DNA from 3 places in the Devosia sp. Z11_6 genome. Region 1 is predicted to be linked to each of the others. Evidence: predicted binding sites of a transcription regulator. Region 1 holds the regulator's gene; each other region holds the start of a gene.
What was found. The regulator LexA, encoded in region 1, represses DNA repair genes until DNA is damaged. The targets are predictions, from matches to a motif close to TGTTCNNNNTGTGTTCNG.
Positions count from the first base shown of each region.

Region 2: a site for LexA is predicted at 2,137-2,154, ahead of AC3YMN_RS14855 (PA0069 family radical SAM protein). Genes of this name have one in related genera too.
Region 3: a site for LexA is predicted at 1,945-1,962, ahead of ruvC (crossover junction endodeoxyribonuclease RuvC). Genes of this name have one in related genera too.

Region 1 covers NZ_JBYUNQ010000003.1:128,970-132,861, forward strand. The annotation lists gene AC3YMN_RS09985 (molybdopterin molybdotransferase MoeA) at 1-962, shown strand, start outside; gene lexA (transcriptional repressor LexA) at 1,071-1,784, shown strand; gene AC3YMN_RS09995 (NUDIX hydrolase) at 1,883-2,191, shown strand; gene AC3YMN_RS10000 (IlvD/Edd family dehydratase) at 2,876-3,892, opposite strand, start outside.
Region 2 covers NZ_JBYUNQ010000005.1:49,352-53,243, reverse strand. The annotation lists gene AC3YMN_RS14865 (site-specific DNA-methyltransferase) at 1-97, opposite strand, end outside; gene rnhB (ribonuclease HII) at 180-851, opposite strand; gene AC3YMN_RS14855 (PA0069 family radical SAM protein) at 917-2,065, opposite strand; gene AC3YMN_RS14850 (MDR family MFS transporter) at 2,392-3,876, shown strand.
Region 3 covers NZ_JBYUNQ010000001.1:381,643-385,534, forward strand. The annotation lists gene AC3YMN_RS01815 (TIGR00282 family metallophosphoesterase) at 1-65, shown strand, start outside; gene AC3YMN_RS01820 (YebC/PmpR family DNA-binding transcriptional regulator) at 138-884, shown strand; gene AC3YMN_RS01825 (GGDEF domain-containing protein) at 901-1,692, opposite strand; gene ruvC (crossover junction endodeoxyribonuclease RuvC) at 2,004-2,510, shown strand; gene ruvA (Holliday junction branch migration protein RuvA) at 2,507-3,124, shown strand; gene ruvB (Holliday junction branch migration DNA helicase RuvB) at 3,222-3,892, shown strand, end outside.

The sequences.
Region 1 (3,892 bases):
TTGGCGCGGAAGTCGCCCCGGGCACCTGCGTGCGCATTTTTACCGGGGCGCCCGTGCCCCCCCGCGCGGATGCCGTGATCATGCAGGAGGAAGCGACCCGCACCGGCGACCGCGTCAGCTTTGCCGCCCAGCCTCCCATCGGGCGTAGCATTCGCCCGCTTGGCGACGATTTCCGCCAAGGCCAAGAGCTGATTCCGAGAGGCTCTCGCCTCACTCCCATGCAACTGGCCGTCGCGGCCGCCGCTAATTGCGCGACGCTGCCCGTCGCCGTGCAGCCGCGCATAGCGCTCCTTGCCACCGGGGACGAACTGGTGCTGCCCGGCGCCACGCTCGGACCGGGCCAGATCGTCGCCTCCAACAGCTTTGGTTTGCGGCCGCTGCTTGCGCCTTACGCCGCCGAGATCCGCGACTACGGCATCGCTCCCGACAACCGCGCGGCGCTTGCCGAGCGCCTCGCCGCCATCTTTGCCGAAGCGCCCGATTTCGTCATCACCACGGGCGGCGCCAGTGTTGGCGACCATGACATCGTGCAGGAAATCCTGCTGAGTCTCGGCGTCCAGCTCGATTTCTGGCGCATCAATATGCGCCCGGGCAAGCCGCTTATGTTCGGCACAATGGCCAAAACCCTGGTGTTTGGCCTGCCTGGCAATCCGGTTTCGGCCATGGTGACCGCCGCCGTCTTCATCAAGCCGGCGCTCCGCCGCTGGCTCGGCGTCGCCGAACCCGCCCGCTGGCACCTGCCGCTTCTTGCGCCCACGCCGCCCAATACCGCCCGGCGCCACTTCATGCGTGCCCAAATGGTGCATTCAAGCCAAGGTGCGGGCTTGCTCCCGATCAGCGAAACCGATAGCGGTCATACCTCCTCGCTGGCCCGTGCCGATATGCTGCTGGTGCAGCCGGAGTACGATCCCGGACAACCCGCCGGCACCCTAGCTGCGGCCATTCCGCTGGACGGGTTCTAAGCAGAGCCAAAGAATTTTCTCCTGCGCCCTTGAGCGTTATTGCAGAACATAACTGGAACACCTATGCTCGTTCAGTCTTTGTTCCGATTCTGCGATTGAAGGGCTCCGATGCTGACGCGCAAGCAACATGAACTGCTGATGTTCATCCATGAGCGGATGAAGGAAAGCGGCATTCCCCCTTCGTTTGACGAGATGAAGGACGCGTTGGATCTGGCCTCCAAGTCGGGCATTCACCGCCTGATCACGGCGCTTGAGGAGCGCGGCTTCATCCGCCGCCTGCCCAATCGCGCGCGGGCACTGGAAGTGCTCAAACTCCCCGATTCGATGAACCCCGCGCTCGGCGGCCGCAAGGCCCGCTTCGAGCCCAGCGTCATCGAAGGCAATCTGGGCCGTGTTGCCGCTCCGCCGCCACGCTCGGGCTGGAGCGATGATTATGTGCGCCCCGTCGCGGTCCCGGTCATGGGCCGGATCGCCGCCGGTACCCCCATCGAGGCCATCCAGAGCCACTCCCACACGATCTCGGTGCCGCCCGAGATGCTTGGCCCGGGCGAGCACTATGCTCTGGAAGTGCGCGGCGATTCGATGATCGATGCGGGCATTTTCGATGGCGACACTGTGCTGATTCGTCGCCAGGATGTTGCCGGGACCGGCGAGATCATCGTTGCGCTGGTGGATGACGAGGAAGCCACCCTCAAGCGGCTGCGCCGCAAGGGCAACACCATCGCGCTTGAAGCGGCCAATCCCGCCTACGAAACCCGCATCTTCCCGCCCGACCGCGTCAAGGTTCAGGGCCGCCTCGTGGGCCTGCTGCGTAAATATTGACCCCGAGGGTCGAAAAACTCTGTCCCGTTCTGCTGCGGGTGGTGGCGCAAGAACGCCAGTGCTTGGCGTTCAGGCATCCTTTGGCTGGCTTGCAGCTGGTGAAAGGAACGCGGGAAGGCTCCGAGCCGATGGAAGTCGGTGCTCTGCGCGAACTCGCAGAGGAGTCAGGCCTCCAGGCAGAGGCTTTGCGCACGCTGCCATCCAGCAATTCCATTGCAGAGCAACAGCTTTGGCACTTCGTTGTGGTGAGTGCCGCCGCTCCCGTCCCCGAACACTGGTGTTACTTTACGCAAGATGATGTTGGTCATTGGTTCGAGTTCTTCTGGTGGCCACTCGAGCGCCAACCCGGACCCGAATGGCACCCCATGTTTCAGCGCGCCCTCGCCCATATAGGTCGCCACGCCTGAGCCCTGAGTTGGCCAGGAACAAGCGTCTTCAACGGAGCTCGTTGACGCCCAATAGTCCTCATGAGCCGCACCAGACCAGCGCCTTTGTGCCCCCTCCTTCACCCTCCCCCTTGAGGGGAGGGCCGGGGTGGGGGTTCAGTCCCCTCCTCCGCGAGTGACGTTAGACCCGGCTGGCCACCTCCAGCGTGCAATCCGCTCAAGCCCCATGCCCCCCGACAATAACTTATCCCCGCCCCCGCCGATCGCCCGCATAGTCTCCTCATCCGCGCACCCAAGCGAGATCATGACGAGTGGTTGGTGCGTGGAGGCTGGAGGATCGTGGGTCGCCGCGATCCGGCCGGTGTCCGCAAGAGCCGTGGACCTCTATCGTCCGGTGGTCTTGGGTGAAGAATCGCGATGGCAGCTGCACTGGCCATCGGAACCCTGATGTGGCGCAGGCAGCGGTGCCCGCCAGGGTTTAGTTCAACATCCGCGGAATCTGGCATGCGCCGCAGGAGGGAGCGGGCATCGGCACCCAGTCGCTGTTGGCGAGGCGGAGCTTCCGTTTTGCGCAACGTTTTTTGAGGCAATGCCTCGCCAACGCCGCTCCCAACCGGAGGCCTCGTGCCGACCGGAGTTTCGCCGTGCCTTGGAAACAAAAATCCCCGCCGAAGCGGGGATCTCGAAGTCGTTGGGGCTCAAGCCCTAGTGGTTGTCGCGCGGCACGCCATAGGTCTGGGCAATGCGCTGGTAAGCCACTGCTGGCTTGAGTACGGCGCCATTGCCAAGCTGGTCGACCAGCCCGCGCTGGATTTCCTGCCAGGGCGTCTGGTGCGCGGGGTACTTGTAGCCGCCCGCTTCCGCCAGTTCTTGCCGGCGCGTCGCAATCTCGGCGTCCGAGATCAGGATATCGGCGGTGCCATTGTTGAGGTCGATACGCACCCGGTCACCCGTGCGTAGGATGGCCAGGTTGCCGCCCGCTGCCGCTTCAGGCGAAGCGTTGAGGATCGAGGGCGAGCCCGACGTGCCGGATTGGCGCCCGTCGCCGATACAGGCCAGCGCGTGGACGCCCTTCTTGATGAGGTAGGCAGGGGGCCGCATATTGACGACTTCAGCCGCCCCCGGATAGCCGATCGGGCCCGCGCCGCGCATGAACAGCAGCGTGTGCTCGTCGATATCGAGGGAGGGATCATCGATCCGGTGGTGATAGTCCTCAGGACCATCGAACACCACGGCCTTGCCCTCGAACATGCCGGGATGCTCGGGATTGGCAAGGTAGCGCTCGCGGAACTCGGGCGAGATCACGCTGGTCTTCATGATCGCGTTGTCGAAGAGATTGCCGCGCAGCACCAGGAACCCGGCTTCTTCCTTGAGCGGCTGCTCGAACGGGCGGATCACCTTCTCGTCCTGGATGGGGGTGTTGCGGCAGTTCTCGCCGATGGTCTTGCCGTTGACGGTGGGTGCATTCTCACGGATCAGCCCCTGCTTCATCAGCTCGTTGACCACCGCCGGCACGCCGCCCGCATGGTAGTAATCCTCGCCGAGATATTCGCCGGCCGGCTGCAGGTTCACCAGCAGCGGCACCTTGTGCCCATAGGTCTGGAAGTCCTGCAGGTCGAGCTCGACACCGATATGCTTGGCGATCGCCTGGATGTGGATCGGGGCGTTGGTCGACCCGCCAATCGCGGAATTGACCACGATGGTGTTGATGAAATTGTCCTT
Region 2 (3,892 bases), on a different contig from region 1:
TGTGGTCGATACAATCGCCCACAAGAATGGTGTCGATGGGGAGACGCCTTGGCTCCTCCGCAAAGGCCGGTTCGGCCCGACGCGCGGTACGCAACATACACTTAACCCTAACGCAACACTAACGCTCCTGTTGTAGCGCCTCAGGGTTAAGGGAGCGTGTGCAATGGGTTAGCGTGGAGTTAAGAGGCGAGCAGGACCGGGACAGCCGCCAGCGCCAACCGCTCGCGCGCTTCAGCAACAGGGGCAAAATCGGCGCGGTGATGGCGGCAGGGACCATGGTCCTTGAGGGCGCGCATATGCTGGGGCGTCGAATAGCCCTTGTGGCTGGAAAAGCCGAAATGGGGTGCATCGCAATCCATGATCCGGCACATCCGGTCGCGGGTGACTTTCGCGACGATTGAGGCGGCGGCGATCGAAACGCTGCGCCCGTCGCCGCCCACCAGCGCGAGGCCCTCGCAGGGCAGGCCCATGGGCACATCGCGCCCATCCACCAGGACACGGTCCGGCGTAACGCAAAGGCCGTGTACGGCCTGGGCCATGGCCCAGAGCGTCGCGCCGCGAATATTGCGGGTGGCGATGATGGAGGGAGGCGCGATCACCACCGAAACTCGGGCGGTGTCCACAATCTGGGCGAACAGCGCCTCGCGCACCTCTTCGGTCAGCTTTTTGGAATCGTTGAGGCCAACCGGAATGCAGGTGGGATCGAGTATCACCGCGGCCACGACCACGGGGCCGGCCAGGGGACCGCGGCCGGCTTCGTCCACGCCGGCGACGACGCGCGCCCCACGGGCCTGCGCGGCAAGCTCATGGGAATAATCGGGTTCAAGCTGGATGGGTGATTCGATCAGCATGCCGCCAGCATCGCGATGGGCCTGCGCGGCGTCAACCCGGCGCCAAGTCGCGCCGGGATCACAAATCAGAAGAGGCTCATCTGCCGGTCTTCGAGCTTGGGGGCGACGAAAAGGTCGCTGCGCAGGCCCGGAAGCTTGGCGTCGAGCCCATAGCGCTCGCGCGCCTTTTCGAAGCGCTGGGTCAGCAGGGTCGCATAAGGGCCTTCGCCCGTCATGCGGGTGCCCCAGCGCGAGTCATAATCCTTGCCACCACGGGTATCGCGCACCAGCGATAGCACATGCCGCACCCGGTCGGGGAAATGGCGCAGCAGCCATTCCCGGAAGATGTCGCGCACTTCGCCGGGCAAGCGCAGCAGGATCATCGCGGCTCCCTTGGCACCTTGGGCGGCGGCGGCATCGAGGATGCGCTCGAGCTCCATGTCGTTGATCGCCGGGATCATCGGGGAGGCGAGTACGGAGACCGGCACGCCCGCTTCCGACAGAAGCCGAATGGCTTCGAGGCGCCGGGCCGGGGAGGAGGCACGCGGCTCCATCTTGCGGCTGAGCTTGTGGTCCATCGAGGTCATGGAAATGCCGACCTTGACGAGCCGGAGCTTGGCCAACTCAGTCAGAAGGTCGAGGTCGCGGATCAGGAGGGCCGACTTGGTGGTGATGGTAACGGGGTGGCGCGTTTCCAGCATCACTTCGAGGATCCCGCGCGTCAGCTTATGCTTGCGCTCGGCGGGCTGATAGGGGTCCGTATTGGTGCCCATTGCCACCGGCTTGACGCGATAGTTCTTGGCGCCGAGTTCCGCGCGCAGCGCTTCCACCGCATTGGTTTTGACATAGATGTCGCGCTCGAACTCGATGCCGGCGGAATGGCCGAGGAAGGCGTGGCTGGGGCGGGCAAAGCAATAGGAACAGCCATGCTCGCAGCCGCGATAGGCATTGATCGAGCGATCAAAGCCGATATCGGGGCTGTCATTGCTGGTGATGATGGTCTTGGCGCGCTCGATATGCTCGATGGTTTCGAACTGGGGCAGTGTTTCGACGCTGTTCCAGCCGTCATCAAAGCTCTCCCGGGCCTGGCGCTCGAAGCGGCCGCTGCGATTGGATTGCGCGCCCCGGCCGCGATTGCGGCTGGGATCGACCAGTTCGCGCCGCGCCAGATCGGCGTCGCGGCTGCGGCTGAGCTTTTCCAGGGCTTCAAAGGACGGCGCTTGATAAAGGGCCATGAGGCGATCTCCTTGCGCTTGCCGGTCGAATCGCGACGGCACGCAGCGTGGGATTCACATAGCGCACGCACGAGAACAAAACAAGAACAAGGGTGAACAGCTGAGCTGCCTCGACCCATCAAATGGGCGTGGGGAACGGCTGATGCAAGACTGCCCTGCACGCGCGCGGGGTGGACTGGAGCGCTTGCACCCACTAAACTACCCGACCCGGCCAAGGGCGCTGACCCCACTCGCTTCGGCGATGTCGAAATCGGGTTGGCCCGATCGTCAGGGCTGTGTTCCAGCTGCCCGGGACCGAACAAATTCAATTCTGCGAAAGGCACACCATGTCCAGCGATGCTTCTGTTTTAGATGCTGTGCCCCCATCCGCCGCCGCAGCTGAGCCAGGGCTTGGCGCGCGCAATCGGCTGGTGATCAACCTGCTGCTGGTTTCGGCCTTTGTGGTGATCCTGAACGAAACCATCATGGGCGTGGCACTGCCGCACCTGATGACCGATCTGGGGATCACCGCAAGCGCCGGCCAGTGGCTGACCACGGCGTTTCTGCTGACCATGGCGGTGGTGATTCCCATCACCGGCTTCTTGCTGCAGCGCTTTCATACGCGGCCGGTGTTTGTCGCCGCCATGAGCACGTTTTCGCTCGGCACCCTGATCTGCGCCACCGCTCCTGGCATTGAACTGCTGATTGCGGGTCGGGTGGTGCAGGCCATCGGCACGGCGATCATGATGCCGCTGCTGATGACCACGGTGATGAACCTCGTGCCGCCCGCAACGCGGGGCAAGACCATGGGCAATATCTCGACGGTGATCTCGGTGGCGCCAGCGATCGGCCCGACCATTTCGGGCCTGATCCTGTCGCAGCTGGATTGGCGCTGGATGTTTATCCTGGTTTTGCCGATTGCGCTGGGGAGCCTCGCCCTGGGATTTGCGCGCATCCGCAATGTTTCGACGCCCAAATCCGTGCCAATCGATGTGATTTCGGTCGGTATGTCGGTGGTGGGTTTTGGCAGCCTGGTTTATGGGCTAAGCGGGCTGGGGGAAGCTGCGAGCCATCCCGGTCCCGTGCCGGCCTGGGCGCCGCTGGTGCTGGGCATCGTAGTGATCGGGCTCTTCGTGCTGCGCCAGCTGTCCCTCCAAAAGCGCGACCGTGCCCTGCTTGATCTGCGCACCCTGCAAACGCCGACCTTCAGCATCTCGGTGGTGCTGATGGCGGTGATGATGATGGCGATGTTCGGTATGTTGATCCTGCTGCCCATCTATCTGCAGAACGTTCTGGGGCTCTCGACGCTGCAGACCGGCTTGATGCTGCTGCCGGGCGGCCTCGTTATGGGGCTCTGCGCGCCAGTGGTAGGTCGGCTCTATGACAAACATGGCCCAACCGTGCTGCTCGTGCCCGGCGCGACCATTGTGAGCCTCGTCTTGTGGAGCCTGACCATGGTCACGGAAAGCACGCCCTTTGGCTGGCTGCTCGCCGCCCATCTGGCCTTCAGCGTCGGTTTGTCGCTGATGTTCACGCCCCTGTTTTCGGCGAGCCTGGGTTCGCTCCAGCCCAAGCTATATTCGCATGGCAGCGCCGTGATCGGCACGGTGCAGCAGGTGGCCGGGGCAGCGGGCACGGCGTTGTTTGTGGCGCTGATGACCCTGCAGTCGGCCAATCTGCTGGCCGGTGGTGCCGAGCCATTGGCGGCAGCGGCGGGCGGCATCCGCTCGGCGTTCTTTGTGGGGGCGATTATCTCGCTGTTCGCGATCGTGGCCGCATTCTTTGTGCGCAAGCCCAAGGGCGGCACGCCGGGCATGGTGCACGGGCACTAAGCTTCTCAAGGCTGGT
Region 3 (3,892 bases), on a different contig from region 1:
TGGCGGTCAAGGTGCTGCCGGTGCGGGTGGGCGGGGTCTTGGCGCAGGCGTTGCCCGAGTTCTAGCCCGCTTCACATTCGCGCCGGGCTTGCCTATAACGCGCCACCACAACAACACCAGACCCCAAGGACTGACCGATGGCCGGCCATTCACATGCCAAGAACATCATGCACCGCAAAGGCAAAAGCGATGCGGTGCGTTCCAAGGTCTTTTCCAAGCTGGCGCGCGAAATCACGGTGGCGGCCAAGATGGGCATGCCCGATCCGGCTTTCAATTCCCGGTTGCGCCTGGCGGTGACCAATGCGCGCGCCCAGTCCATGCCCAAGGACAACATCGATCGCGCTATCAAGAAGGCGATCGGCAGCGACGGCGAGAACTATGACGAAATCCGCTATGAGGGCTATGGCCCAGGTGGCGTCGCGATCATCGTGGAAACGCTGACCGACAATCGCAATCGCACCGCCTCCAATGTGCGCTCCTACTTCTCCAAGAATGGCGGCGCGATGGGGGAAACCAACTCGGTCGGGTTCATGTTCGACAAGGTTGGCGAGATCACCTATCCGGCAAGCGCCGGCAGTGCCGACGAGATCATGGAAGCCGCCATCGAGGCAGGCGCCGATGACGTCGAAAGCGACGAAGAGGGCCACTATATCTACACGAGCTTTGAGGCGATGGTGGAAGTGGCCGCCGCGCTGGAAAAGGCACTGGGCGAAGCAGAATCAGTCAAGGCCGTGTGGAAGCCGCAGACCAATACCCCCATCGATGCCGACAAGGGCGCGACGCTGATGAAGTTGATCGCTACGCTCGAAGAAGACGATGACGTGCAGAATGTTTATTCCAACTTCGAGATGAGCGACGAGGCCATGGCCAAGCTGGCCGACTAAGCCTCGACAAGGTTCCTCAGGCGCGTTGCAGGGCCTGGGGGAAGAACTGATCGGCCGCGACGATCGTCACGCGATTGCGGCCGGTTTGCTTGGCGTCATAAAGGCGCTGATCGGCAATCCGGAACAATTCGGAAAAACCGATGGCGCTGCCGAACACAGCGCCACCAATGCTGACGGACAGGGCTTGTACGGTGCCGCGCGGCACAAATTCAGCTTCATTGACCGCGCTGCGGATGCGTTCGGCAATAGCGCGCGTAATGTCGGCATCGACGCCGGGCAGGAACACGCCAAATTCCTCGCCGCCCATCCGCCCCACCAGATCTCCCGCCCGCAGCACCGAGCGGATCGCCCGGGCGATCACCGTCAGGGCAAGGTCGCCGGCATCGTGGCCGAACCGATCGTTGATCGATTTGAAGTTGTCGGCGTCGATCACCAGCAAGGCACCGCCCGGGGTGCTGTCGGCGCGCGCCAACTGCGTCGTCACCTGGGCGGTGAAGGCGCCGCGATTCAGACAAGAGGTGAGGCTGTCCGTGCGGGCGACCATGCCCAGCCGGCGATTGGCAATGGCAAGGCGCCGCAGCCGCAAGCTCAGGAGAAAAAGCAGCGGCACGCCCAGGAAGATGGGTAGCACCGTAGCGCTGATCATCGCCCGTTGCAGCGCTGCACCACCTAAATTCTCAAATAGCAGGGCATTGAACCCGACGGAAACCAGGACGCAGCCCAAGGTGCCGAACACGGTCCAGCGGGTGACGCTCGACCAGGTACGTGAGCCGCTCCCCCCGATGCTATCCTGAAAAGGGCTAGCCATTGGCTACCCACCTTTCCGGGCGCTGCCCATAGGTGGTGAGCGCAGACGCGAGCGAGTGCCCAGGGCGGGGTAACGCGGTCAGGCGCGGCAATGCACAGAAGCGTCGCGGCGCCAAAGGGGCGCAGCAAACCAGGTCACAGCTCATAAGTTAATGCCCCTTCATGAACATTGCCGAACCTAGAAGGCGCTTCTTGAAAATGGGGTTTGTGCAATGGGTGGAATTTTACGCGTGTCGCTTCTTCCACAGGGCTCCGTTGCTGCTTTGTTCACTTCTGCTTGGTAGGAGAAGCGCCTTCAGGTATGGGTGAAACATGACACCACCAGTGCGAATCATCGGCATCGATCCAGGACTGCGGCGCTGCGGTTGGGGGGTAATCGAAACCCAGGGCAACAAGCTGCAATTCATCGCCTGCGGCACGGTCACTCCGCCCACGGAAGGCGAATTGGCGCAGCGCCTCGCGATCCTTTTTACGGAGTTGCTGGACCTGCTGGAGCGGTTTGCGCCCGATGAGGCGGCGGTGGAAGAAACCTTCGTGAACTCGGGACCACGCTCGGCGCTGATCCTGGGACAGGCGAGGGGGGTGGCGCTGATGACGCCGGCCCATCGCGGCATTCCGGTGGCGGAATATGCCACCAATCTCGTCAAGAAATCGATCGTGGGCACCGGGCACGCGGAAAAGGAACAGGTGGCGCTGATGGTCAAGACCTTGCTGCCCACGGCCAAGATCAAGGGCGCCGACGCGGCCGACGCACTTGCGATCGCGATCTGCCATGCCCATCACCGGGTTGCGGCGCAACGGGCACGGATGAGCGCATGATCGGCAAGCTCAAGGGTGCCGTCGACAGCTTTGGCGATGATCATGTGCTCATCGATGTGGGAGGGGTCTGCTACGAGGCCTTTTGCTCGTCGCGCACTTTGCAGGGATTGCCCCGGGTCGGGGAAGCAACCGTGGTGTTCATCGAAACCGTGGTGCGCGAAGACATGATCCGGCTTTATGGCTTTGGCAGCGAAGCCGAAAAGGGCTGGTTCAACCTCCTCATGACCGTGCAGGGCGTTGGCGCGCGGGTGGCGCTTGGGATCCTGTCCGCCCTGTCACCATCGGAATTGTCGAGCGCTATTGCACTAGGTGACAAGGCGATGATCGGGCGGGCCAATGGGGTTGGGCCCAAGCTGGCGTTGCGATTGGTGACCGAGCTCAAGGGCAAGGCGCCGCAGGGCGGGGGCATTGACGCGGGCACGCTCGGGCTGCAGACCGCCTTGGGCGAAGGAACCGCCGGCGGGAATGTAGCCGATGCGGTTTCCGCTTTGGTCAATCTGGGGTATTCGGGGGCGCAAGCTTCCGCCGCCCTGGCGCGGGTTGTGGCCCGTGAGGGGGATGATACCGCGACCGAAAAGCTGATCCGGCTGGGCCTGCGCGAGTTGAGCCAGTGATGGTCTTTCCGAGCCGCTCCGCCGCCAGCGCTGAGCCGGCGAACATGATGTTGGAGACAGCCATGGTGCTCCCGCTAACGCAAGTCAGGGCATCCGTTTGACCGATCTTACTTCTCCCGTTGCCGGGCGCGATGAGCCACTGGATGTGGCACTGCGCCCGTCCGGCTTTTCGGAATTTGTCGGGCAGGCGGCGGCGCGTGCCAATCTTGAGGTGTTCATCGAGGCCGCCAAGAAGCGCGGTGCGGCGCTCGATCATGTGTTGTTTGTGGGGCCGCCTGGCCTGGGCAAGACCACATTGGCGCAGATCATTTCGCGCGAGCTCGGCGTGGGCTTTCGCGCGACTTCTGGCCCGGTGATCGCCAAGGCTGGGGATCTGGCGGCACTCCTAACCAATCTCGAAGATCGCGATGTGCTGTTTATCGACGAGATCCACCGCCTCAACCCGGCGATTGAGGAAGTGCTGTATCCCGCCATGGAGGATTTCCAGCTTGACCTGATCATCGGGGAGGGGCCGGCGGCACGCTCGGTGCGGATCGATCTGGCGCGGTTCACACTGGTGGGCGCGACGACGCGGGCGGGCTTGTTGACCACGCCGCTGCGGGATCGCTTCGGCATTCCCGTGCGCCTCAATTTTTATACGCCCGAAGAGCTGGTGCAGATCGTGCAGCGCGGCGCCCGGCTGTTGGGCACGCCGATGGCGCCCGACGGCGCGCTGGAGATCGCGCGCCGTTCGCGCGGGACACCCCGCATTGCCGGCCGGCTGTTGCG